Magnetofaba australis IT-1: one gene and its partner. The protein of the gene in region 1 interacts with the protein of each later gene in a pairwise test. Links are inferred from orthologs where the notes say so. Each region holds a gene or a part of one and is shown in the gene's direction. Other genes may lie near its edges.

Evidence for each region.
Region 2: the proteins of ybgC (region 1) and acpP interact in binary tests that used the Escherichia coli proteins (3 or more experiments, as listed by UniProt). The link is inferred for Magnetofaba australis IT-1 from one-to-one orthologs.

What each region holds. Positions count from the first base shown.
Region 1 is NZ_LVJN01000020.1:489,688-501,440, reverse strand. What follows is about bases 4,892-7,835. They hold ybgC (tol-pal system-associated acyl-CoA thioesterase), read left to right. Parts: upstream 4,892-6,125; coding sequence 6,126-6,545; downstream 6,546-7,835. Other genes in these bases: tolR (protein TolR), read left to right, coding at 7,553-7,835; tolQ (protein TolQ), read left to right, coding at 6,561-7,256; ruvB (Holliday junction branch migration DNA helicase RuvB), read left to right, coding at 5,095-6,129; MAIT1_RS14450 (hypothetical protein), read left to right, coding at 4,892-4,948. In the rest of the region: MAIT1_RS14480 (YebC/PmpR family DNA-binding transcriptional regulator), read left to right, coding at 222-974; crossover junction endodeoxyribonuclease RuvC, read left to right, coding at 1,016-1,528; MAIT1_RS14470 (hypothetical protein), read left to right, coding at 1,816-2,178; MAIT1_RS14465 (GyrI-like domain-containing protein), read right to left, coding at 2,310-2,756; MAIT1_RS22065 (hypothetical protein), read right to left, coding at 2,741-2,920; MAIT1_RS14460 (DUF6152 family protein), read right to left, coding at 2,954-3,355; Holliday junction branch migration protein RuvA, read left to right, coding at 3,508-4,248; more of MAIT1_RS14450, read left to right, coding at 4,607-4,891; more of tolR, read left to right, coding at 7,836-7,984; MAIT1_RS21880 (energy transducer TonB), read left to right, coding at 7,996-9,039; Tol-Pal system beta propeller repeat protein TolB, read left to right, coding at 9,087-10,406; peptidoglycan-associated lipoprotein Pal, read left to right, coding at 10,545-11,144; tol-pal system protein YbgF, read left to right, coding at 11,204-11,753.
Region 2 is NZ_LVJN01000018.1:572,762-584,373, reverse strand. The notes cover bases 7,882-10,684. They hold acpP (acyl carrier protein), read left to right. Parts: upstream 7,882-9,066; coding sequence 9,067-9,303; downstream 9,304-10,684. Other genes in these bases: fabF (beta-ketoacyl-ACP synthase II), read left to right, coding at 9,458-10,684; fabG (3-oxoacyl-ACP reductase FabG), read left to right, coding at 8,178-8,915; fabD (ACP S-malonyltransferase), read left to right, coding at 7,882-8,143. In the rest of the region: ATP-dependent RNA helicase HrpA, read right to left, coding at 1-495; MAIT1_RS08680 (class I SAM-dependent methyltransferase), read right to left, coding at 492-1,214; pheA (prephenate dehydratase), read left to right, coding at 1,429-2,307; lgt (prolipoprotein diacylglyceryl transferase), read left to right, coding at 2,304-3,092; excinuclease ABC subunit UvrC, read left to right, coding at 3,102-4,964; pgsA (CDP-diacylglycerol--glycerol-3-phosphate 3-phosphatidyltransferase), read left to right, coding at 4,982-5,524; MAIT1_RS08635 (LabA-like NYN domain-containing protein), read left to right, coding at 6,357-6,992; more of fabD, read left to right, coding at 7,208-7,881; more of fabF, read left to right, coding at 10,685-10,699; endolytic transglycosylase MltG, read left to right, coding at 10,696-11,612. UniProt on the Escherichia coli protein: Carrier of the growing fatty acid chain in fatty acid biosynthesis.

The sequences.
Region 1 (11,753 bases):
TTGGGGCGGAGCCCCAACATCTTTCATTCTCCCAATCTTCTCAGCTTCCCTGCGCCAGACGCACAGCAGATGAGCAGTGGCGAATCCACGCCTTGAGAACAAGCTGCGATTGGCGCTAGAATGGAGGATTATTCTCCTTTTTCCTGCCCAGCGCAAAGCCATTTGCCTGCGGCGCGGGACTGGCACTCGAATTATCCCCTATCATCAACGGGAGTTGCGACATGGCTGGACATAGTAAATGGGCCAATATCAAGCATCGCAAAGGCGCGCAGGACGCCAAGCGCGGTAAGATCTTCACCAAGTTGATCAAAGAGATCACGGTGGCTTCGCGCATGGGCGGCAGCGACATCAACGCCAACCCGCGCCTGCGTGCGGGGGTGACGGCGGCGCGGGCGCAGAACATGCCTAAGGACACCATCGACAAAGCGATCAAGCGCGGCGCGGGCGAGTTGGACGGCGTGGATTACGTGGAGACCCGTTTTGAGGGCTACGGCCCGGCGGGCGCCGCCATCATCGTCGACACCCTCACCGACAATAACAACCGCACCGTGGCCGACGTGCGCCATATCTTCAATAAATATGGCGGCAACATGGGCACCTCTGGCTGCGTGGCCTTCATGTTCGACCACAAAGGCCAGATTGTGTTCGACGCCGAGGGCATCGACGAAGATGAACTGATGGAAGCGGCGCTGGAAGCGGGCGCCGAGGATATCGTCAACGCCGACGGCTCGTTTGAGGTGATCACTGCGCCGGAGGATCTCTCCGACGTGCAGGAAGCGCTGGCCGAAGCCGGCTATGACAAGCCGGTCTCCGCCGAGGCCACCATGCGCCCGCAGAACACCACCGAGATCACCGAAGAGAAGCCCGCCGCCACCATGCTCAAGCTCATGGAGATGCTTGAAGACAACGATGACGTGCAACACGTCTACGCCAACTTCGACATCCCTGACGAGATCATGGAAAAGCTCGAATAAGGCGCGATTTTCTCTCACAAGGATGTTCTATGGCCGCCATGCTGCGCGTGCTGGGCATTGACCCCGGCAGCAACGTCTTGGGCTGGGGCGTGGTGGAGGGCGACGGACAGCGCGCCCTCCACATCGCCCACGGCTGCGTGCGTCAGAAGTCCGGCGCGCCCCTGCCCGATCGCCTGAGCCGCATCTTTGCCGACCTCTCCGAGGTGATCGCCGAACACAAGCCCCACGCCGTGGCGGTGGAAGAGGTGTTTGTATCGCAGAACGTGCGCAGCGCGCTGGTCCTGGGCCATGCCCGCGGCGCCGCCATTGTGGCGGCGGGCGCGGCGGCGCTGCCGGTGGCCGAATACACCCCCATGCAGATTAAAAAAGCGGTGGTGGGCTACGGCAAGGCCGACAAAAAGCAGGTGCAGGAGATGATGCGCATGCTGCTCTGCCTACCCAAGATCCCCGCCCAGGACGCCGCCGACGCCCTGGCTGTTAGCCTCTGCCATGTCAACCAGGCCGCTTGGAATCAACGCGCCAACGCCGCCATCGCGGGCATCAAACTCGCCTGACTCTCCCCTCCTCAGCCGTTTCCCACGCAAGCCTCGAATTTAACACGACAAAAATTGTAAATTTACATGCCTCGTTGGCAATCTGCAACCTGCGCATGTTGGTGATGGACGGCTTGTGTGCAATTTGGCAATATCCACACAGGAGTTGCGGGCAACGGGATCTCTCTCGTCCGTGGGCGCTGCGCCCCTCCTTGTGCGTATCTCTGGCGTGATGCGGCGATCTCCCTTGGTGCGCCGCACACGCTTTCCGGCGATTTGCCGACGTCGTTGTATCCAGGAGAATGAGAATGAAAAAGCTGGGTTTTGCCGCTTTCCTCGCACTCTGTTTCAGCCTTGCCGCCCCCGCCTTTGCGGGTCAACAGGACTTTATGCTGGTCAACCAGACCGGCGACCCCATCGACCAGTTCTTCGCCTCCCCCGCCAGTAGTCAAAACTGGGAAGAGGATATTCTGGGGCGGGATCAACTGCCGGATATGGACTCGGTCACCATCACCTTTGCCCGCGATACCGAAGCCTGCTTGTGGGATTTTCTGGCCGTCTATCCCGATGGGGAAGAGGTGGTGTGGCACGACATCAATCTGTGCAACATCAGCACGGTCATCCTCAAGTGGGATGAGAAGAACGAACGCACCTACGCCGTGGTGGAATAACGCCAACGCCCGGCTGCGCGCCGGGCGCGCCCCCTTCAGCGCACGCTCTGCGGCTATCAGCACGATGGCCGCAGAGCGCTCAAACCACACACACGCCACCCTTCGACTCTCCCGCCTGGGCTGCGCACATGTTATGCGACGGGTTGCCGAATGAGGGTCTTGAGCTTCTCCGGCGCGGTGCGGCGGGCGTCATTCAGATAGATTTCATGGTGCTTGCCGCGCCGCTGACGCCCCTGCTCGGCGATAAAGGCGTGTAGCCCTTCAATGGTCGGCGCCTCGGCGCTGTAGGGACCGACATGGAGAATCTGCGCGCTGGGTCCTTCATGCAACGACTCAAAGCGCATCGACTCCAGCGCGGGCGGCGCCTTCTTGCTGGCCACCTCAGCCATGGTCTGCGTAACCAATTCCGGGGTAATCCACTGCGGCTGCATGATCATCAGGGTCCAGCGCCACGCTGCTCTGTTGCCGGTGGCGAAGTCGGCCATATCGTCGCTCCACCACAGCCCTTCCAGCGGCATGACGCCATAATCGACAGCCTCCGGCCCCTTTTTAATCGCGAACTTCAGCCCATAGGCCACCGCGAAGAGCGCCTCAATGGCTTCGGCAAACGCTGGCGGGTATTGGGATCGCCCTGGCCATCAATCATGAGGAAGTTCATGGCCGGAACGTTGACCAACGCGTGGCTCTTTTGCGATGCCGCATAGAGGGATTTAAGCTCTTTCTTTAAATCGACTTTTCCCATCAGCCCCTTCGCTTTCAGTCCTATGGGTTATGATTAATTGTCGGTATTGCGATCCAACTGCGAACTGCCCGCATCCAGCTTCACGCCCCCCATCAGCGTAACGCTTTGTGCGTTGATTCTGCTTGAGCCATTTCGCGCCAAAAATCCATCCACTGTAATTTGGGTTCCGGTAGTCAGCGTATTGCGACGCCATCCGCGCCGTTGCAGCAGATGCGGCGCCCCCATCTCCACTGTCCAGTTACTCACCTTGCCTGACTCGGCGCTCCTCACGTTCATATAGAGATGGATATGCGGATTGGTCCACGCCACTTTGGTGACGACGCCACTGAGGGTCACGGGGTGTTGGCGAGAATATTCCGCCGCAAACGGATGGTGCGCGTGCGCGTGTGGAGTGAAAATCAGCGCACCGGCCACCCCCAAACCCGCCAGCGCCATGCGGGAAAACGTTTTACGATTTAAATTTCTCATTTTACTCTCCTGCTCATTGTATCGAACAACTGGCGCTTCTTATGCGCACGACCCAAATCTGTTGCGTATTTCCAAATGGGTTTACGAAACCCTAGCAAAGTTGCGCGAAGAGCCCAAGCATGGGCGATACACGCCGCCACTTCTCCCACGGTCCGCGCGCCAGTATGATGCTGATGCGCTCAACGAATACGGATCTCCTGTCCTCCACGTTTTTTGATGCCCAATCAACGCTCATGATCGCACACCTTCGCGGAACCGTTGCCGACAAACAGCCTGATTACGCCATTCTCGACGTGGGCGGCGTGGGCTACCGGGTGTTCATCCCGCTCTCCACCTACTCGGCATTGCCGCCGTTGGGTGAATCGGCGCAACTCTTCACCATCACGGTGGTGCGCGAGGACGCTTTCCACCTGTATGGCTTCCATGAGGAGAAGCAGAAGCGGCTATTTGGCTTGCTCACATCAGTGAGCGGTGTGGGGGCGAAGATCGCTTTGGCGCTGCTCTCCACCCATCCGGCGGACGCTTTGGCGCAGGCCATTGCCAATGGCGACATCACGGCGATTTCACGGGCGCCGGGGGTGGGTAAGAAGGGGGCGCAGCGCATCGCCATGGAGCTGAAGGAGAAGATGGCGGCGTTGGGGGGCTTTGCGGCTCCTGGCGGCGTTGCCTTGCCTGGGGGCGAGATGGGCTTTGCCGCGCCGGTGGGATTGCGTGAGGAGGCGGCGTCGGCGTTGGTGAATTTGGGTTATAAGCGTAACCAAGCGGATGCGGCCCTGGCCAAGGCGCTGAACAGCGGCGATATTGAGGATTTGGGCGAGTTGATCAAGGTTGCGCTGAAGCTGCTCTCGCCACAGAGTTAACTGAGCCAGCACAGTATAAAAGTGTGTGCGGGAATGAGGCCGAGCCAGTGTATCTATTGGCCGCCGACTGGTCGGCGGCGGGGTCTGGGGGCCGCGCCCCCAGCGGGGTTTGGGGCGGCGCCCCAAGGTTTGGCTTTTTCTTTTCGGGAGTTTGAGGGCAGAGCCCTCAATATCTTTAATCTTTAAGCCGTTTCCCCGCTGAACAGAGTGCGAGCCTGTTACAGGGCTGCAGAGTGAGCAGGAACGACGAGCCCGCAAGGAGGCCGTCGGGGAAACGGCGGTGAGCAGGCGCGCAGCGCTGTCGTCCGCAGGACGGCGAATGCAGTAAAAGCCGCCATCCGGCGAGGGGGAAAAGTGTGTGCGGGAAAATTTCACGGGCACGCTCTTTGCGCTAGACCAGAACCGCCCCGTTGACGAAGTTGGGAGCGAGGCCAAAACCGCCCTTTTGGCGATGTTCGGCGCAAGGACAAAACCGCCCTTTTGGCGATGTTCGGCGCAAGGACAAAACCGCCCTTTTGGCGATGTTCGGCGCAAGGACAAAACCGCCGCCTTTGGCGGCATACTAGGGAAGCTTCCCCAGACCCCTCTCTCAATTTGCCGGAGCAAATTGAGTCAGGAAGCGCCCCACAAAATTGCTGCGCAATTTTTCTTTGAAAAGGGGCGCGATTTCAAAAAATTAGATATTAAGGCTCCGCCTTAATAATCCGCCAGGGCTCCGCCCTGGACCCGCTTAAGGGTCACAGACCCTTAAGAATCCCGCCGCCGACCAGTCGGCGGCCAATAGTCAGCGCTCGCTCCAACAGCGTCACGCAAACATTTTGCACATCCTAACGAGACACGGGATTCATGGACGAAGACCTCTCAGACCCACGCCTGATCTCCAGTGAAGCCGAACTCGGCGAATCCCGCCAAGAAGTCAGCCTGCGCCCCCGCGCGCTGCAAGAGTTCATCGGCCAGCAACAGCTCAAAGGCAACCTGCAAGTGTTCCTCGATGCCGCCCGCGCCCGCGGCGAAGCGTTGGATCACATGCTGCTACACGGCCCCCCCGGCCTGGGCAAAACCACCCTGGCGCAAATCGTCGCCATCGAAATGGGCGTCGGCCTGCGCGCCACCTCCGGCCCCGTCATCGAAAAAGCGGGCGATCTGGCCGCGCTGTTGACCAATCTCAACCCCGGCGACGTCCTCTTTGTGGACGAAATCCACCGCCTCTCCCCCGCCGTGGAGGAGATCCTCTACCCGGCCATGGAGGACTACCAACTGGATATCATCATCGGCGAAGGCCCCTCGGCGCGCTCGGTGAAGATCGATCTGCCCCGCTTTACCCTGCTCGGCGCCACCACCCGCGCCGGCATGCTCACCGGCCCCCTGCGCGACCGCTTCGGCATCCTCGCGCGCATGGAGTTTTATACGCCGGAAGAGCTCGCCATCATCGTTTCACGTTCTGCGTCCATCCTCGGCATCCCCATGGAGCCCGCCGGAGCGTATGAACTGGCGCGACGCTCCCGCGGCACCCCGCGCATCGCCAACCGCCTGCTGCGCCGCGTGCGCGACTTCGCCCAGATCCAGGGCGGCGGCATTATCGACCACGCCCTGGCCGACGCGGCGCTGACCCAATTGGAGGTGGACGCCTTCGGTCTGGACAATATGGACCGGCGCTTGCTTGGCGTCTTGATTGAAAAGTTCGACGGCGGCCCCACCGGCCTGGATACCCTGGCCGCAGCCATCGGCGAAGATCGCAACACCATTGAAGATGTGATCGAGCCCTATCTGGTCAAGGAAGGCATGCTCGATCGCACCCCGCGCGGACGCAAAGCCACCGCGCGCGCGTTTGATCATTTGCGCATTAGCGTCCCCGGCGGCGCACAAGGACGATTGCTTTGAGCGATTGTAAAATCAATAACATCGAGCGCTTCGAATGGCCCATTCGGGTCTACTACGAAGACACCGACGCCGGTGGCGTGGTCTACCACAGCCAATATCTGAACTTTCTTGAGCGCACCCGCACCGAGTGGCTGCGCAGCGCCGGTTTGGAACAGGAAGCGCTGTTCGCCGCAACCGGGGCCCGCTTTGTGGTGACCCATATGGCGGTGGATTTCATCAGCCCGGCGCGACTCGACGACCTTTTGACGGTGACGGTGTCAATCCGCCGTCGCAGGCAAGCCAGCTTCGAGCTGGAGCAAACCATCGAACGGGACGGCGCGCGGTTGATCGCCGCCACCGCGCGCATCGCCTGCGTGGGCGAAGAGTTCAAGCCCATCCGCATCCCCGCGCAAGTTTTGCAACAACTCTTTGAATGAGGCGACGCAGGAATCATGGACGCACAATTGAATCATAGCGCCTGGACGCTGGTTATTCAGGCTGGTCCGGTGGTGAAACTGGTGATGCTGGCGCTGCTGATCGCCTCGGTGGTCTCGTGGGCCTACATCTTCGACAAATGGCGCCGCTATCGCCGTATTCGCAAGGAGTCGTCGCAGTTCGAAGAGCGCTTCTGGAGCGGCGGCTCGGTGGCGCAGCTGTTCCAAACCGCCAATGACGAGTGGCCCGACAGTCCCATCGTGGTGATGTTCACCTCCGGCTTTCGCGAATGGAAGCGCTGGGAGAGCGGCGATACGCCCCATGACGAGGGCGATCTGGTCTCCAATGTGCGTCGCGCCATGACCGTGGCGCTCAATCGCGAAGTGGAGCGGCTCGAGAGCGGCTTGACCTTCCTGGCCACCGTCGGCGCCACCAGCCCCTTCGTGGGTCTGTTCGGCACCGTGTGGGGCATCATGAACGCCTTCATGGGTCTGGCTGGCGCCAAGACCACCACTCTGGCCATGGTCGCCCCGGGCATCGCCGAAGCCCTCATCGCCACCGCCATGGGTCTGGTGGCCGCCATCCCGGCGGTGATCGCCTACAACAAGTTCTCCGCCGAATTGCGCCGACTGCACAGCAAAATGGACAACTTCGGCGCCGAGTTCCTCAACATCCTGGAGCGCCGCGCCTCCTCCCGCCGCAAGGCTGGATGATCTTTTTGGGCAATCGTTGAACTGATTGGACGATTGGAGATATTGGGGCTTCGCCCCAAACCCCACCAGGGCGCCGCCCTGGACCCACACGGGCTCTGCCCGTGACCCGGCAGGGCTTTGCCCTGCACCCACGAGGGCTCTGCCCTCGACCCGCCAGGCCAATCGGGACAAATCCGATTTCCCTGGACCCTCGTTAATTTGGCAGCCGTGCTTTATTCGGCTTTCGCGCGTTCAACGTCCAGTAAGAGACATCACGCGCATCGAACCATACGCCTGTCACGCAAGGGAGCGTCACAATGGGCATGAACGTCGGCATGGGCGGCGGCTTGGGACAACGTCCCGAACGCCCCATGAGCGAAATCAACGTCACTCCGCTGGTGGATATCATGCTAGTGCTGCTGATCATCTTTATGGTCACCGCGCCGCTGCTCACCCAAGGGGTGGAGGTCAATCTCCCCGGAACCAGCTCCGACCCGCTGCCGTCCCAAGCGGAGCCGCTGGTGATCTCGGTCACCGCCAATGGCGCCCCCGCCATTGAGACGCAGCCCGTCACCATGGATGAGATGGTGACCAAAGTGCGCGCCATCCGCGACCAGAACCCCAATATCCAGATCTTCGTGCGCGGCGATCGCAACGCCGCCTATGGATCGGTGATGGAGGTGATGGGGCGTCTGCACGCAGCGGGCATCCGCCGCGTGAGCCTGATCACCCAACCGCCCAAAAGCTGAGGATCGGACGCTTGGATACCGGGCTCTCACGCGGCGTTCTGCTGGGCTCCATCGGCCTGCACATCGCCGTGTTGCTGATCGCAACGCTGGCCACGCGCCTGCATACGCCGCCGGAGCCGCCGCCGCTCATGGCGGTGGATATCGTGGTGCTGGACGAAGCGCCCCCGCAGGAGGCGCCGCCGCCAGTCATCGAGCCGCTGGAGGAGCCGGAACCGGAACCCATTCCTGAACCGGAGCCCGCACCAGAGCCTGAGCCTGAGCCTGAGCCTGAGCCCGAACCAGAGCCCGAGCCTCAACCTGTCGTGGAGCCCGAGCCCACTCCAGAACCCGAGCCTGTCGTCGAGCCCGAGCCCATCGTCGAGCCCGAGCCCATCATCGAGCCCATTCCGGAGCCCGAGCCCGTCGTGGAGCCGACGCCGGAGCCCGCGCCGGAGCCCGAGCCTGCGCCGGAGCCCGAACCCGTTCCGCCCGCGCCGGAGCCGCCTCCGCCGCCCAAGCCGGTGGTGAAGGATCCGCCGCCCAAAAAGGTGGAGAAGCCCAAGCCGCGTCCGCGCGCCGCGCCTGCGCCGAAGAAGGTGGTCAAGCCCAAGCCGAAGCCCAAGCCCAAGCCACCGGTGAAGGAGAAGAAAAAGCCTGAGCCCAAGAAGCTGCCGCCGAAGCCGACTTTCGATCTGCCCAAGCCGAAGCCGCCCAAAGCCGCTCCGCCCAAACCGGAGTTCAGCGGGGTGATTCAGAAGCGCGTGCAACCGAGTTTGAGCGAAGCGCAGAAGGAAGCGCAGATCAACGCGTGGGCGCAAGACATCAAACTGCGCGTGGAGCGCAACTGGCGTCCGCCTATCGGGCTGCCGCCCGGGCATGAGTACTATCTGGAGGCGCGGATTCAAATAACCGCCGATGGCGCGTTGCGCATGCTGGATATTCTGAAGAGTTCGGGCAATCGCGCCTATGACGGCTCCGTGAGCCGCGCCATTGGCCTGACGCGAAATCTGCCGCAACCGCCGCCTCACTGTAACTGGTGTCGGCAGCCCATCGACGTGGTGTTCCAACCCGAATAGGGATTGAAGAGATGAATCGTGTTCGCAGCCCTGGCGTCGCGCGCCGAATGGCGCTTCTGCTAACCGCGGTCGCGCTTGTTCTGAGTTTCTCCTGTGAGTCGGCCCACGCGCGCAAGCTGGTGTTTAAAAAGGGCCTCACCGCCATGCCCATCGCCCTGCCCGCGTTCGTCAGTCAGAACGCCCAGGGCAAGAGCGGCGCCCCCGACGCCCTCAGCCAGCGCATCACCGAAGTGGTGTCCGCCGACCTGGGCAACTCCGGCTTCTTCAAAATTCAGAACCCCGACACCTACTTGCAGGGGTCGCTGGATCTGTGGAATCGCGGCCCCAACTATCGCGAGTGGCGACTGGTGGGCGCCGACGCGGTGGTGGGCGGCTCCGCCCTGCGCGATGGCGACAAACTGCGCGTGGACTTCTACCTCTACGACGTCGCCCAAGGCAAACTCATCGGCAAAGGGTGGCGCTTCTCGGCCACCATCAACGATTGGCGCCATGTGGCCCACCGCGTCTCCGACGAAATCTATAAGCGTCTGACCGGGCAGGAGGGCTACTTCACCTCGCGCATCGCCTTTGTGGCCGGCGAAGGGCGGCGCAAATGGCTGGCGATGATGGACGCCGACGGCGCCAACCGCATCGACCTGGATCTGGGGGTGAAGGATCAACTGGTGCTCTCGCCGCGCTTCTCCCCCGATGGCGAACGCCTGTTTTACATCTCCTATGAGAGCGGCGAACCGCGCATCTATCGCTGGGAGCTGTATACCGGCAAGCGCGTGCGTCTGACCGCCTTCCCCGGCCTCAACAGCACGCCGTCGTGGTCGCCGGACGGAACCAAAATGGCGCTGACCCTGAGTAAGGACGGCAACCCCGAGATCTATGTACAGAATCTCACCACCGGCCAGCTCAAGCGCATCACCCGCCATCCGGGCATCGACACCTCGCCCACCTGGTCCCCCGATGGCGAGACCCTGGCGTTCGTCTCCGACCGCTCCGGCGGCAAACCGCAGATCTACACCGTGCGCGCTCGCGGCGGCAATCCCGAACGCCTCACCTTCGAAGGCAAGCGCAATCTCGACCCGGCGTGGTCGCCCAACGGCGACCGCATGGCCTTTGTGCGCAACGAGGGCGGGAAATTCCGCATCGGCGTAATGGACGCCGATGGCAAGAACGTGCAACTGCTCACCGACTCCTGGATGGACGAAGAGCCCACCTGGTCGCCCAATGGCCGCGTGATTCTGTTCTCGCGCCAGGAGCGCGGCTCCGGCGAACAGCACCTCTACACCATCGACGTCACCGGCGCCAACGAGCGCCGGGTGCGACTGCCCGATGGCGTCGAGGCTTCCGGCGCGTCGTGGTCGCCGCTGATTCGCTGAACGGCGCATCAAAATAACTGGCACGGTTCTGGCTTAACATAACGCCAAAATGGCGTCTCCGGTCCGTCACGACCGGCAGAGCGTCAGAGTGTTGTCAATGCAATCGGAAACCAGACATCGTCGGACAGGGAGTTCGTCATGAAGCGCGCAGCATCGATTCTCGCCACCCTTTTTGCTCTTTCGCTGCTGGCTGGTTGCGGCGCCGTGCCCAAGGAGGGGCCCAATGACGGCGGCGACCCCAGCGGTCTGACCCAGGATGAGATGTACGCCAACGACCCCAACGGGCAGTCGGTGCGGCGTCCCGGCGCCAATGGCGCAGGCCTCAATGACCGTCCGGGCTTTGATCTGGATGGCGGACGCTACGGTCAAAACGGCGCCGCCGCCAACGGCATGCACGGCGCCGCCGTCGCCCCCAGCGAACCGCGCATCTATTTCGGTTACGACTCGGCGGATCTGACCCCCGAGGCCCAACGGGTGCTCTCCGGCGCGGCGCAATGGCTCATCGCCAAAGGCGCCGGCAGCCTCAAGGTGGAGGGCCACTGCGACGAGCGCGGCACCCGCGACTACAACCTCGCCTTGGGGCAAAAGCGCGCCGATGCGGTGAAGGATTTCCTGGTCAGCCAAGGCATGGACTACAGCATCATTCGCACCGTCTCCTACGGCAAGGAGCGCCCGCTGGTGAACGGTCACAACGATGCGGCCTGGGCGCGCAACCGCCGCGCCGAACTGGTCTATTGAGCCGCGCGACGCCATTTGTCGCCCCACGCAAGACGCGAAACGCAATCAGGTAGGAAACCATGGCCAAATTTGTCTTCCCCACCCGCCGTCAGTTGACGACGTTGAGCCTTGCCCCGGCGCTGTTTTTGGGCGCCTGCGCGCTGAACCCGCCGCCGGTCATGGGGGTGGATGACGCCGGCGCGCAGCAAGCCGCCGCCAGCAAGCCACCCATGCAGATGGCCATGGAGGAGCTGCATCGCAAGGTGGACGCCCTGGCCGCCGCCGACCAGAGCCGCCGCACCGTGCTGGCCAACCAGCAGGAGCAGATGAAGCTGATGCAGCAGGAGGTGCAGGCGCTGCGCGGCGAGCTGGATCAGACCAAGCACAGCGCCGACACCCTGATTCAGCAGATGGCCAACCTGCGCGCGCAACTGGGCGGGCTGCTGCAGACCCCCATCACCGCGCAAGGCCCGGCGCAGCCCGGCGCAATGACCTCGCAGATGAACCAGATGGCCGCGCCCATGGGCATGGTGGGCCAGAACGCCATGGCGCAGCCGGGCGTACAGGCGCAGCAGCAGCAGATGATGGCGCAACAGACCCAACAACCCATGCCCACCACGCCGCAACAGG
Region 2 (11,612 bases), on another replicon or contig:
AAACCGCACTTTGTAGCCGACGGTTTCGCCCACCGCAGAGCCCAGATCCTCCGCCAGATACTCGGCGATGGCGCGGGCGGCGATGCGGCGCGGCTGGGTGACGCCGATGAAGCCATTGACGCCGCGTCCCAACTGCAGACAGATTTTCGGAAGTTGTGTGGTCTTGCCCGATCCGGTCTCGCCGCACAGCACCACCACCTGATGCTCGCGGATCGCCGCGGCGATCTCATCCCGGCGCGCGCTAACCGGCAGTTGCTCGGGGAAGTTGGGCTCAGGGATGGCGCGCACGCGCTCATCACGCCGGGTTACCGCATCAGAAACCGCCTGCTCCAACTCAAGCAGGGTCTCCTCCTTGGGGCCGCGATTCTGCTTGACCGCCTTCTGCGCGCCCTGGATGCGCCGCCGCAGGCGCGTCTGATCGCGCCGCAGGGCGTTATCCAGTTGCGTCCAGAGGGTATTCAGGCGTTGCTTGGGGTGCTTGGCTGCTTGACTCATGAATTCACTTGCTTGCTGTTAGCCACGTGATAGACGTCAAACCGGGTGCTGCGCCCGCTGATGGCGTGGCCCGGCTTAGGGCCGTCCAACGGCGGCGCCTTTAGGGGGCGTTTGACCACCACCCGTTTGCCCGCCAGTTGCAGCGCCCCCGCCAACGTTTCCGCCGCATCGGCGTCGTCGCCCACCAATTGTTTCAGGCGCCGCATCTCCTTGTTGGGCAGCGCGCCCTTCTTCTTCTCCGGGAACATCGGGTCCAGCGTGATCACATCCGGCGGCTCGTCGGACCACTGCGCCATCAGCTCCCGCGCATCGCCCGCCAACAGACGCATCCGCGTCGCCAAAGGCGCCGCCTCGTCATCCCGTTGCGCGCGCTGTAACGCATCTTCCAGCAGCGCCGCGATGATGGGAGACCGTTCGATCAGAGTCACCGCGCAGCCCAGGCGGGCCAGAATCCAGGCATCGCCGCCCAGTCCGGCGGTGGCGTCCAGAATGGACGGCGTGACGCCGCCTTTGACCCCCACCGCCTTGGCCAACGGCTGGCCGCGCTCCCAGTTCTCCGCCGCGCCGCCGCTGAACTCGGCGAAGACCGGTCCGCCGCCGGTGGGATCCGTCAGCGCGCGCAGCTCCAAGCGCTCCGCCGTCACCACCAGAAGATGGCTCATCCCCTCGGCGGAGGCGATGCAGGGCAGGCGCAGGCGCGCGGCCCATTGTTGTGCCACGGACTGAACGTCCAGGCTTTCGGCCCAAACGCCAAGGGGGGGCTGCGTTGTGGTCAATGGCGCTCCTTGGGGAAAACGCGGGGAAATCGTCTGCTGGATTTGCTTCTTGGGCCGCAGCGGCCTAAGATGGTCGCCCGCGAAATTTCCGGGCGATCCTAGCATGAAGCGTCGGCTCATCAAAGGCGCGCCCCGTCGTTGATAAATGGATACCCGTATGACCACAGCTCCTCTGCGCGTCGCCTTTCAGGGCATGCCCGGCGCCTATAGCGAACAGGCGTGCCGCGAACGTCTGCCCGGCGGCGAATACCTCCCGTTCAAAACCTTCGAGGAGGTGTTTGACGCGGTGGATGAGGGGCGCGTGCAGTTGGGCATGGTCCCGGTGGAGAACAGCATGGCCGGGGTGGTCTCCGACAGCTACGACCTGCTGGCGATCAAGGATCTGCACATCATCGGCGAATACTTCCTGCCGGTTCGCCACTGCCTGATGGCCCATCGTGGCGTGAGCTTGGAGCAGGTGCGCAAAGTCTACTCACACCCGCAGGCGTTGGCGCAGTGTCAGGGCTTTCTCAAACGTCAGGGGTGGGAGCGCGTCGCCGTCTACGACACCGCCGGCGCCGCCGAGGATCTGAGCCGCAACGGCCACCCCCACGAAGCGGCCATCGCCTCGGAGCTGGCCGCCGAGCTCTATGACCTGGAGATCCTGGCGCGCAACATTCAGGACAGCCGCCGCAACACCACCCGTTTTCTGGTTATCTCCAAACAGGGCAAGCCGCTGGATCCGCAAATTGAATCGGTCAAGACCAGCCTGCTGTTTGAGGTGCGCAACATCCCCGCCGCGCTGTATAAATGCCTGGGCGGCTTCGCCACCAACGGCATCAACCTGACCCGCCTGGAGTCGCGCCCGGTGGCGGGCAAGGATTGGAGCTACCACTTCTATCTGGACTTCCAGGGCCGCCCCGACCATGAACCGTCGCAACTGGCCATCGAGGAGCTGGGCTTCTTCACCCACAGCCTGAAAATTCTCGGCAGCTACCCGGAAGCGCCCAAACCGCCGGAAGATCCCGACCCGCAAGCGGGCGAGGAGGGGGCATGATCGCCTATCCGCAGTTCGACCCCATCATTTTCGAAGTCGGGCCGCTGGCGGTGCGCTGGTACGGGCTGATGTACACGCTCTCCTTCCTCTTTGCCTGGCCGCTGCTCAACTACCGCGCCAAGCGCTTCATGCCGCAACTGACTTCGGACCATCTGGGCGATATTCTCATCTACACCCTCATGGGCATCGTGCTGGGCGGACGCTTCGGCTATATCCTGTTCTACCAGTTCGACTACTATCTGCATCATCCCCTCGCCATTCTGCGCGTGTGGGAGGGGGGCATGTCGTTCCATGGCGGTCTGCTGGGGGGCATCGCCGCCTGCCTGCTCTATTCGCGAAAATCCGGCATTCCCTGCCTGCAACTGGCCGACCTGGCGTTCCCCATCGCCCCGGTGGGGCTGCTGCTGGGACGCATCGGCAACTTCATCAATGGCGAGCTGTGGGGCCGCGTCACCGACGTCCCCTGGGCTATGGTGTTCCCCACCGGCGGTCCGTTGCCGCGCCATCCCAGCCAACTCTATGAAGCCTTCCTGGAGGGGGTCTGCCTGTTCATTCTGATGTGGACGCTGGGCAATAAGCCGCGTCCGGCGGGCTTCCTGCTGGGGCTGTTCATCATGGGCTATGCGGTGTGTCGCTTCCTGGTGGAGTTCGTGCGCGAACCCGACGCCCATCTGGGGCTACTGGCGCTGGGGCTCTCCATGGGCCAATGGCTCACCCTGCCCATGTTCCTGGTCGGTCTGGGACTGCTGCTGCGCGCCCAGCGCAAAGGCGCGCAGGCGGCGTAAGCGACGCTCATGTCCAGCGAACCGCGCGCCCCCGCCCATCCGCTGAAAAAGGTCGCCAAGAGCCTGCCGCTGGCGCCTGGCGTCTATCGCTACCTGGACGCAGGCGGAACCGTGCTCTATGTGGGCAAGGCCAAGCAGCTGCGCAAGCGCACGCTCTCCTATTTCACCAAGAATCAGCAATCGCCGCGCATTCAGGTGATGCTCAGTCTGGCCCGTGGGCTGGAGGTGACCATCACCGAAACCGAGAGCGAGGCGCTGATTCTGGAAGCGTCGCTGATCAAAAAGCTCAAGCCGCGCTATAATGTGCTGCTCAAGGACGACAAGTCCTACCCCTATCTGCACCTGAGCACCAACCATGCGTTTCCGCGCCTGTCGCTCTATCGCGGCGACCGCAGACCGCCAGGCAAGTACTACGGACCCTATCCGTCGGCCCATGCGGTGCGCGAGACCCTCAAGTGGATCCAGAAGATCTTCCCCATCCGTCAGTGCGATGATAACGAGTTCAATCTGCGCACGCGTCCCTGTCTGCAGTTTCAGATTCACCGCTGCAACGGACCCTGTTGCGATCGGGTGAGTACTGAAGAGTACGCAGCGCTGACCCGCGACGTCATTCTGTTCCTGGAGGGCAAGGACAAGCAGCTCACCGAGATGCTCGCAGCGGCCATGTGGTCGGCCTCTGAAGAGCGCGACTTTGAAGGCGCCAAGGTGCTGCGGGACCGTATCCGCGCCATCGAATATGTGCAGCGTCAGCGCCGAGTCAATCTGGCCGCTGACGCCGATATGGATATCGCCGCCATTGAGCTGGGCGGCGGCATCGCTTCGGCGCAGGTGTTCTTCATCCGCCGGGGGGTCAATCTGGGCAGTCGTGGATTGATTCTGGAGCAGACCGGCGACTCCGATCCTGAAGAGATCCTCGAACAGTTCCTGCAGCAGTTCTACAGCGATAAGCCGCCACCGTCTGAAGTGGTGGTGGATCTCGATCTCACCGAGCGGGCGTGGTTGGAGAATGCCCTCTCCGAGCGACGCGGCCAGCGGGTCACCCTGACCCGCCCCCAGCGCGGCGAAAAACACCGCCTGTTGATGCTGGCCAGGGACAACGCCAAGCAGGCGCTGCAGCGCCATATGAGCGGGCAGGAGGAGGTGCGGCGCAAGCTGGAGGCGCTGACCGAGGCGCTCAATCTGCCGCAGACGCCAGACCGCATTGAGGTCTACGATATGTCCCACATCCAGGACAGCGAGGCGGTGGGGGCGATGATCGTGTTCGGCCCGGAAGGGTTCCGCAAAAACCAATACCGCAAATTCAACTTCAAGGATCCCAATCTCGCCGACGATACGGCGCGCATGGCCGAGGTGCTCACACGCCGTCTCACCCGCTTGAAAAACAGCGAAAATGAACAGAGTGAAGGGAGCGGTGAGGCGTGGCCGGATCTAATCCTGCTGGATGGCGGCCAGGGGCAGCTCAATGCGGTGATGCGGGTCGCGCGCGAAATGCAGATGGATGACATCGCCTTTTGCGGCATCGCCAAAGGACCGGAGCGCAATGCCGGACGCGAGCGGCTGTTCTTGCCCGACGCCGACGAACCCCTTATACTCCCTCACGACTCGCCTGCGCTGTTTCTATTGCAACAGATCCGCGACGAAGCGCACCGCTTCGCCATCGGCTTTCATCGCAACAAGCGCGGCAAGCGGCAGATCAAATCGGCCCTGGACGCCATCCCCGGCGTGGGTCCGCGACGCAAGAAGGCGCTCATCGCCCGGTTTGGCTCGGCGCGCGGGGTGTCGGAAGCCAGCGTGCGCGAATTGGCGCAGACGCCCGGCGTCTCCCAAACCCTGGCCGAAACCATATTGGACGCTTTGAAATCGGACTCCTGACGTAAGAGCTGCGCATCGTGCATCTGAATCTGCCCAACTGGCTCACTTTGAGCCGGATTATCATGATCCCGTTCTTTGTGGGGGCGATCTACCTGTCCGGCGATTGGGGCAACCTGGTCGCCGCCAGTCTGTTCGCCATCGCTGGCGTGACCGATTGGGCCGATGGCTATATCGCGCGCAAGCAGGGGTTGGTGTCGGCGTTTGGCAAGTTCTTCGATCCCGTCGCCGACAAGTTGTTGGTGGTGGCCGCCCTGGTGATTCTGCTTGATCAACAGCGCGTCGATCTGGTGGTGGTGATGGTGCTCATCATCCGCGAGATCCTGGTGATGGCGCTGCGGGAGTTCATGGCCGGGCAGGGCAGCGGCGCGCCGGTTTCCTGGATTGGCAAGTGGAAAACCGCCATGCAGATGCTCGGCATCGGCATGGCGCTGCTGCAGGACTCCTTTTTTAGCCTGCCGCTGGGGATGCCCGGGCAGTTGTGCCTGTACGTCTCCGCCGTGCTGTCGGTGTGGTCGGCGTTCTACTACATGCGCGATGCGTGGGATAAAATCCGACCGTAACACGCCTGTTGCGCCGGGTTCACACGATTGCGCGAGAATTTTTTTTCAAATTTGCGCATCGTTTGCTTGACCCGTCGCCGACATTGCCTTATAACATCCCCTCACCGTTGGCCAAGCGAACAACCACAGCCACGGTGAACAGTCGTACAAAGCACGGAATTTGTGGTAGAGTAGCAAGCGTGCGGGAGTAGCTCAGGGGTAGAGCGCAACCTTGCCAAGGTTGATGTCGAGGGTTCAAATCCCTTCTCCCGCTCCATTTTCTCTCTTCACACATTCTCGCGATTGCGATGATGGCCGGGTGGCGAAGTGGTCTAACGCTGAGGTCTGCAAAACCTTTATTCGTGGGTTCGAATCCCACCCCGGCCTCCAGCTCTTTGCTAACGAAGGCGTTGAAAATTATCTATCCTGCGGGAGTAGCTCAGGGGTAGAGCGCAACCTTGCCAAGGTTGATGTCGAGGGTTCAAATCCCTTCTCCCGCTCCAATTCGATCGCTTGACGGTCCATAAGGCGGCCTGCCGTACCTCGCAGTGCCGCCTTTTTTGTTTGTGATATGGATGCGCAGCGGTGTTCAAGTTGTCTGTTGTGAGTAGAATTGAGTAGAATAACTCTTCTATGCTGCAACGCGTGTTGAACCCTCTGGTTGTTGAACTGTCTGATGAGTTAACGAAGACAGACAGGCAGTACGGTCGTTTTCAGGAAGTTGCAAGCGGAATAATCACGCTTGTTGAGGTCGCCGATATCCCCATTAGCCGATATCGGCGAAAATTTCACGACGGTCGGCTCGCTGCTTTCGCCTCCAGCCCCGACCGCGCAATAAAAAGGACCCCGCATCATGGGTAACGCCACGGTTCCCGACTACATTTTCCACAAGAACGACCGTATTGCCGTCTTCATCGACGGTTCCAACCTGTATGCCGCAATCCGCTCCCTGGGTTTCGACTTCGACTACAAAAAGCTGCTGCAGTTTTTCCGCGGTCGCTGCCGCCTGATGCGCGCTTACTACTTCACCGCGCTGGGCGATGATCAGGAGTATTCGCCCATCCGCCCGCTGGTGGACTGGCTCGCCTACAACGGTTATTCCGTGGTGACCAAGCCCATCAAAGAGTATGTGGACCCGGTCACCGGTAACAAGCGCACCAAGGGCAATATGGACATTGAGATCGCTGTCTCCATGCTGCGCTTGGCTCCCAACTATGATCATGCGGTGCTGTTCTCCGGCGACGGCGACTTCCGCAGCGTGGTCGAGGCGCTGCAGGAGCAGGGCAAGACCGTGACCGTGATCAGCTCTCTGCTGACCCATCCGCCCATGATCGCCGACGAACTGCGTCGTCAAGCTGACTACTTCCTGGAGCTGGCCAAGATCAAGGATGAGTTGATCCGCGAGCAGCATGGCTCCCCGGGCGGGGCGCACCCGCAGCAAAGCGCCCCCAGCGCGACGCCGGACAATATTGGCAACCAGGCCCCTTAACGGGTTGCTGCTGGCGCAGCGACGCCCGCCGATGAAAAAATGCAAACGCTCCCGTGAAAACGGGAGCGTTTTTGCGTATAAAGCCTGCACGCATCGCCAAAATCATCATGTGGCTTTCCAATTGAGTCGCATCAACCCTGGACCCACATCGATGATTTTAGGATGATGTGTGATCGACTTGAAACATATCACGCCAGCATAACAAAGGGCGGTTCATGGGTAAGATAGCTTTTCTGTTCCCCGGACAAGGCGCGCAGAGCGTCGGCATGGGTCAGGCGTTGAGCGCCGAAGGCGGCGCCATTGGCGCCTATTTTGAGCAGGCTGACGCCGCGTTGGGCGAATCCTTAAGCGGGCTGATGTTCAATGGCCCAGAGGATCAATTGACCCTCACGCGCAATACGCAACCAGCGCTGGTCACCACCGCTATGGCGGCGTATCAGATGGTCACCGAGCGCACCGCCATCCGCCCCGACTTTGTCGCCGGCCACTCCCTGGGCGAATACGCCGCCATCTGTGCGGCGGGCGGTCTGGCGTTTGCCGATGCGGTGCGGCTGACCCGTCTGCGCGGCGACGCCATGCAGTCGGCGGTCCCGGTGGGGCAGGGCGCCATGGCGGCGATGCTGAATATGGCCGAAGCCGACGTCGAGGCGGTGTGCGCCGAGGCGGCCGAGGCTACCGGCGGCGTGTGCGTGCCCGCCAACTATAACACCGCCGTGCAGATCGTCATATCCGGCGCCAAAGCGGCGGTGGAGAAGGCGGTGGAGTTGGCCAAGGAGCGCGGCGCCAAGCGCTGCCTTCTGCTGCCGGTCTCCGCACCCTTCCATTGTCCCCTGATGCAACCCGCCGCCGAGGCGATGCAAGCGGCTTTGGCTGACGCCCAGATCAATGATCTGAGCGTGCCGTTGATCGCCAATGTCAGCGCCGCGCCGACCCAGGACGCCGAGACCGTGCGCCGTCAACTAGTGGAACAGGTGACCGGCTCGGTGCGCTGGGAAGCCTCCATGCAGCGTTTGCTCGATGAGGGCGTGGACACCTTCCTGGAGCTGGGTACCGGCAAGGCGCTGTGCGGCATGCTCAAGCGCATCGATAAAAGCGCCCGCGCCATTCCGGTCAATGGGCCGGAAGATCTGGCCGCGTTGGCGGATCTGTAATCCAAGAAATTTGTAGCAAATGGGAGCAGTTACTATGAAGGATCGCGTCGCCCTGGTCACCGGCTCCACGCGCGGCATCGGCAAGAGCATCGCGCTGGATCTGGCGCGTCGCGGCGCCCATGTGGTGGTGAGCGGAACCAATCAAGAGAAGATCGCCCAAACCGTAGCGGAAATTGAAGCTTTGGGCGTGCAGGCGTTGGGCGTGTCCGCTGACCTCAGCCAATCGGAGTCCGCCGCGCAATTGATCGACGCCGCCATGGGCAAGTTTGGCCGCATCGACATTCTGGTCAATAATGCGGGCATCACCCGCGACGGCCTGATGTTGCGTATGAAAGAGGACGATTGGGAGGCGGTGCTCAACGTCAATCTCAGCAGCGTGTTTCGTCTGGTCAAACTGGCGCTCAAGCCGATGATGAAGGCGCGCTTCGGGCGCATCATCAACATCACCTCGGTGGTGGGCTTCACCGGCAATCCCGGTCAGGCCAACTACACCGCCGCCAAGGCCGGACTGGTGGGTTTCTCCCGCAGTGTGGCGCGTGAAGTCGCCCCGCGCGGCATCACGGTCAACTGCGTGGCGCCCGGTTTCATCGCCACCGATATGACCGAAGCATTGAATGATCAGGCGCGGGAGGCTATCCTCTCACAAATTCCCACGGGAGCCATGGGCTCGGCAGAGGATATCGCAGGCGCGGTGGCCTATCTGGCCGCGGAGTCGACCAGCTATGTCACCGGCGAGACCTTGCATGTCAACGGCGGCATGTATATGGGTTAATTTGTTACGGATTAAACGGCGATGCGCCGTTGATCAAAATCGAAACTGTCGGCGAGGAGACCCCAGGCGCCGAAGCTTCGAGTGAAAGCAGTCCATCTTCAGCGCAGCGCCGCCACGGGCGCGCGGCGCCTCACTTAAGGGAACGAAATCAATGAGCGACATTGTTGAACGCGTGAAAAAGATCGTGGTGGAACAACTGGGCGTGGACGCCGAAAAAGTCAACACCGACTCCAACTTTGTCGATGACCTGGGCGCCGACTCCCTCGACAGCGTTGAGCTGGTGATGGCTCTGGAAGAGGAGTTTGGTTGCGAAATTCCCGACGAGGCGGCTGAAAAGATCACCTCCGTGCAAGAGGCGATTGACTACATCAACGCCAATATGGACTAAGACGCCCTTTGGGCGCCGCCGTGCGCTGGTTCTCCCGGCGTGCGGGGATTCTTGAAACCGCCAGGCGCTGTTTGCAGCTCGTTTGCTGATAACAGCGCCTGCGCGGTTTTGTGCTTATGTTGCATCTTTCAGACGAATTGACGCGGAGGCGGCCATGACGCGCAGAGTGGTCATCACAGGGGTGGGTCTGGTGACCCCGTTGGGGGTTGGCAATCAAACGACCTGGCAGGGACTGATGGAGGGGCGCTCCGGCATCGGCCCGATCTCCCTGTTCGACGCCACTGAATACAGCGTGCGCATCGCCGGTGAAGTTCCCGACTTCAACGCCGAGGATTGGATTCCGAAAAAAGATGTGAAGAAGATGGATCGCTTCATTCACTTCGGCATGGCCGCCGCGCAGTTGGCCATGGAGGACTCTGGACTCGAAGTGACGGAAGAGAACGCCACCCGTATCGGCATCACCGTGGGCTCGGGCATCGGCGGCCTGGTGGCGATCCAGACCCAGGCACAGCAGATTCTGGAGAAGGGGCCGCGCCGCATCTCGCCTTTCTTCATCCCCAGCGCGCTGATCAATCTGATCTCCGGTCAGGTCTCCATCAAGTATGGCTTCAAGGGGCCCAACCACTCGGTGGTTACCGCCTGTTCCACCGGCGCACACGCCATTGGCGACGCCTTCCGCATGATTCAACGCAATGAGGCCGACGCCATGATGGCGGGCGGCGCCGAAGCGGCCATCTGCGAACTGGGCATCGGCGGTTTCGCCGCCGCCAAGGCGCTCTCCACCCGCAACGACGAGCCCGCCAAGGCGTCGCGTCCGTGGGATAAGGATCGTGACGGCTTTGTACAGGCCGACGGCTCTGGCATCGTTATTCTCGAAGAGCTGGAATCCGCGCAGAAACGCGGCGCCAAGATCTATGCGGAAGTGGTCGGCTACGGCATGTCCGGCGACGCCCACCACATCACCCAGCCCTCGCCCGGCGGCGAAGGGGCGGCGCGCTGCATGCGCGCGGCGCTGGCCGATGCGCAGCTCAATCCCGAGCAGATCGGCTATATCAACGCCCATGGCACCTCCACCCCGGCAGGGGACGTTGGCGAAACCATGGCGGTCAAATCGGTGTTCGGCGACTACGCCAAAAATGGCCTGATGGTCAGTTCCACCAAATCCATGACCGGCCACCTGTTGGGCGCGGCGGGCGGCGTAGAGGCGATCTTCACCGCCATGGCGCTGTCTGAAGGGGTGATCCCTCCCACCATCAATCTGGACAACCCGGATCCTGAGTGTGATCTGGACTACGTGCCGCACACCGCGCGTGAAGTCAAATTGGAAGCCGCTGTCTCCAACTCCTTCGGCTTTGGCGGCACCAACGCCACTCTGGTGCTGAAAAAAGCGCCTTGAAGCGCGGAATCGCGGTCATATCGGTATTCGCCATCGTTCTAGCGCTCTGGTGCTGGCATCGATATGACCGCTATATGCGCCACTCTCTGGATGAGCGCATCACTGTCACCATCCCCAAAGGGTGGGGCGCAGCGCAAACCGGCGCCGAACTGGCCCGTCGGGGTGTGGTGGAGTCGGCGTTGGGCTTCCGCTTGCAGGCGTGGCGCGCCCCGGAAGGGGTGATTCGCGCCGGCGAGTACCACTTTGAGCCCGGCGACGGTCCGCGCGAAGTGCTGGCCAAGCTCCACGCCGGCGAAGTGGTGCAGCATGCGTTTGGCTTCCCCGAAGGGTTGACGGTCGGCGATGTGATCCAGCGCATGCAGCAGGCGGGTTTTGACAATATCCAATCCGCCTTGGATGCGCCTGCGCTGCGCGCCATCATCCAGAGCCCTGCGGAGGCGAGCGGCTTGGCGGCGCTGGAGGGGTGGCTCTACCCCGACACCTATTTCTATACCTCCGGCACCCGCACGCTCAGTCTGTTTCGACGCATGGCCAATCGCATGCGTCATGTGCTCGATAGCGAGTGGCTGACGCGCCCGCCGACGCATCCATTGACCCGCTATGAGACGCTGATTCTAGCCTCCATCATCGAAAAAGAGACTGGACGCGCCGCCGAGCGACCGCTGATCTCCGGGGTGTTCCACAATCGGCTGAAGCGCGGCATGCGCCTACAGAGCGACCCCACCGTGATCTACGGCATCGAGAATTTTGACGGCAACATCACCCGCAAGCATCTGCGCGAAGCCACCCCCTACAACACCTATGTGATCCCGGCGCTGCCGCCTACGCCCATTGCCAACCCCGGGCGTGACGCCATCCATGCGGCGCTGCATCCCCAGGAAACCAAGGCGATTTTCTTCGTGGCCAAGGGCAA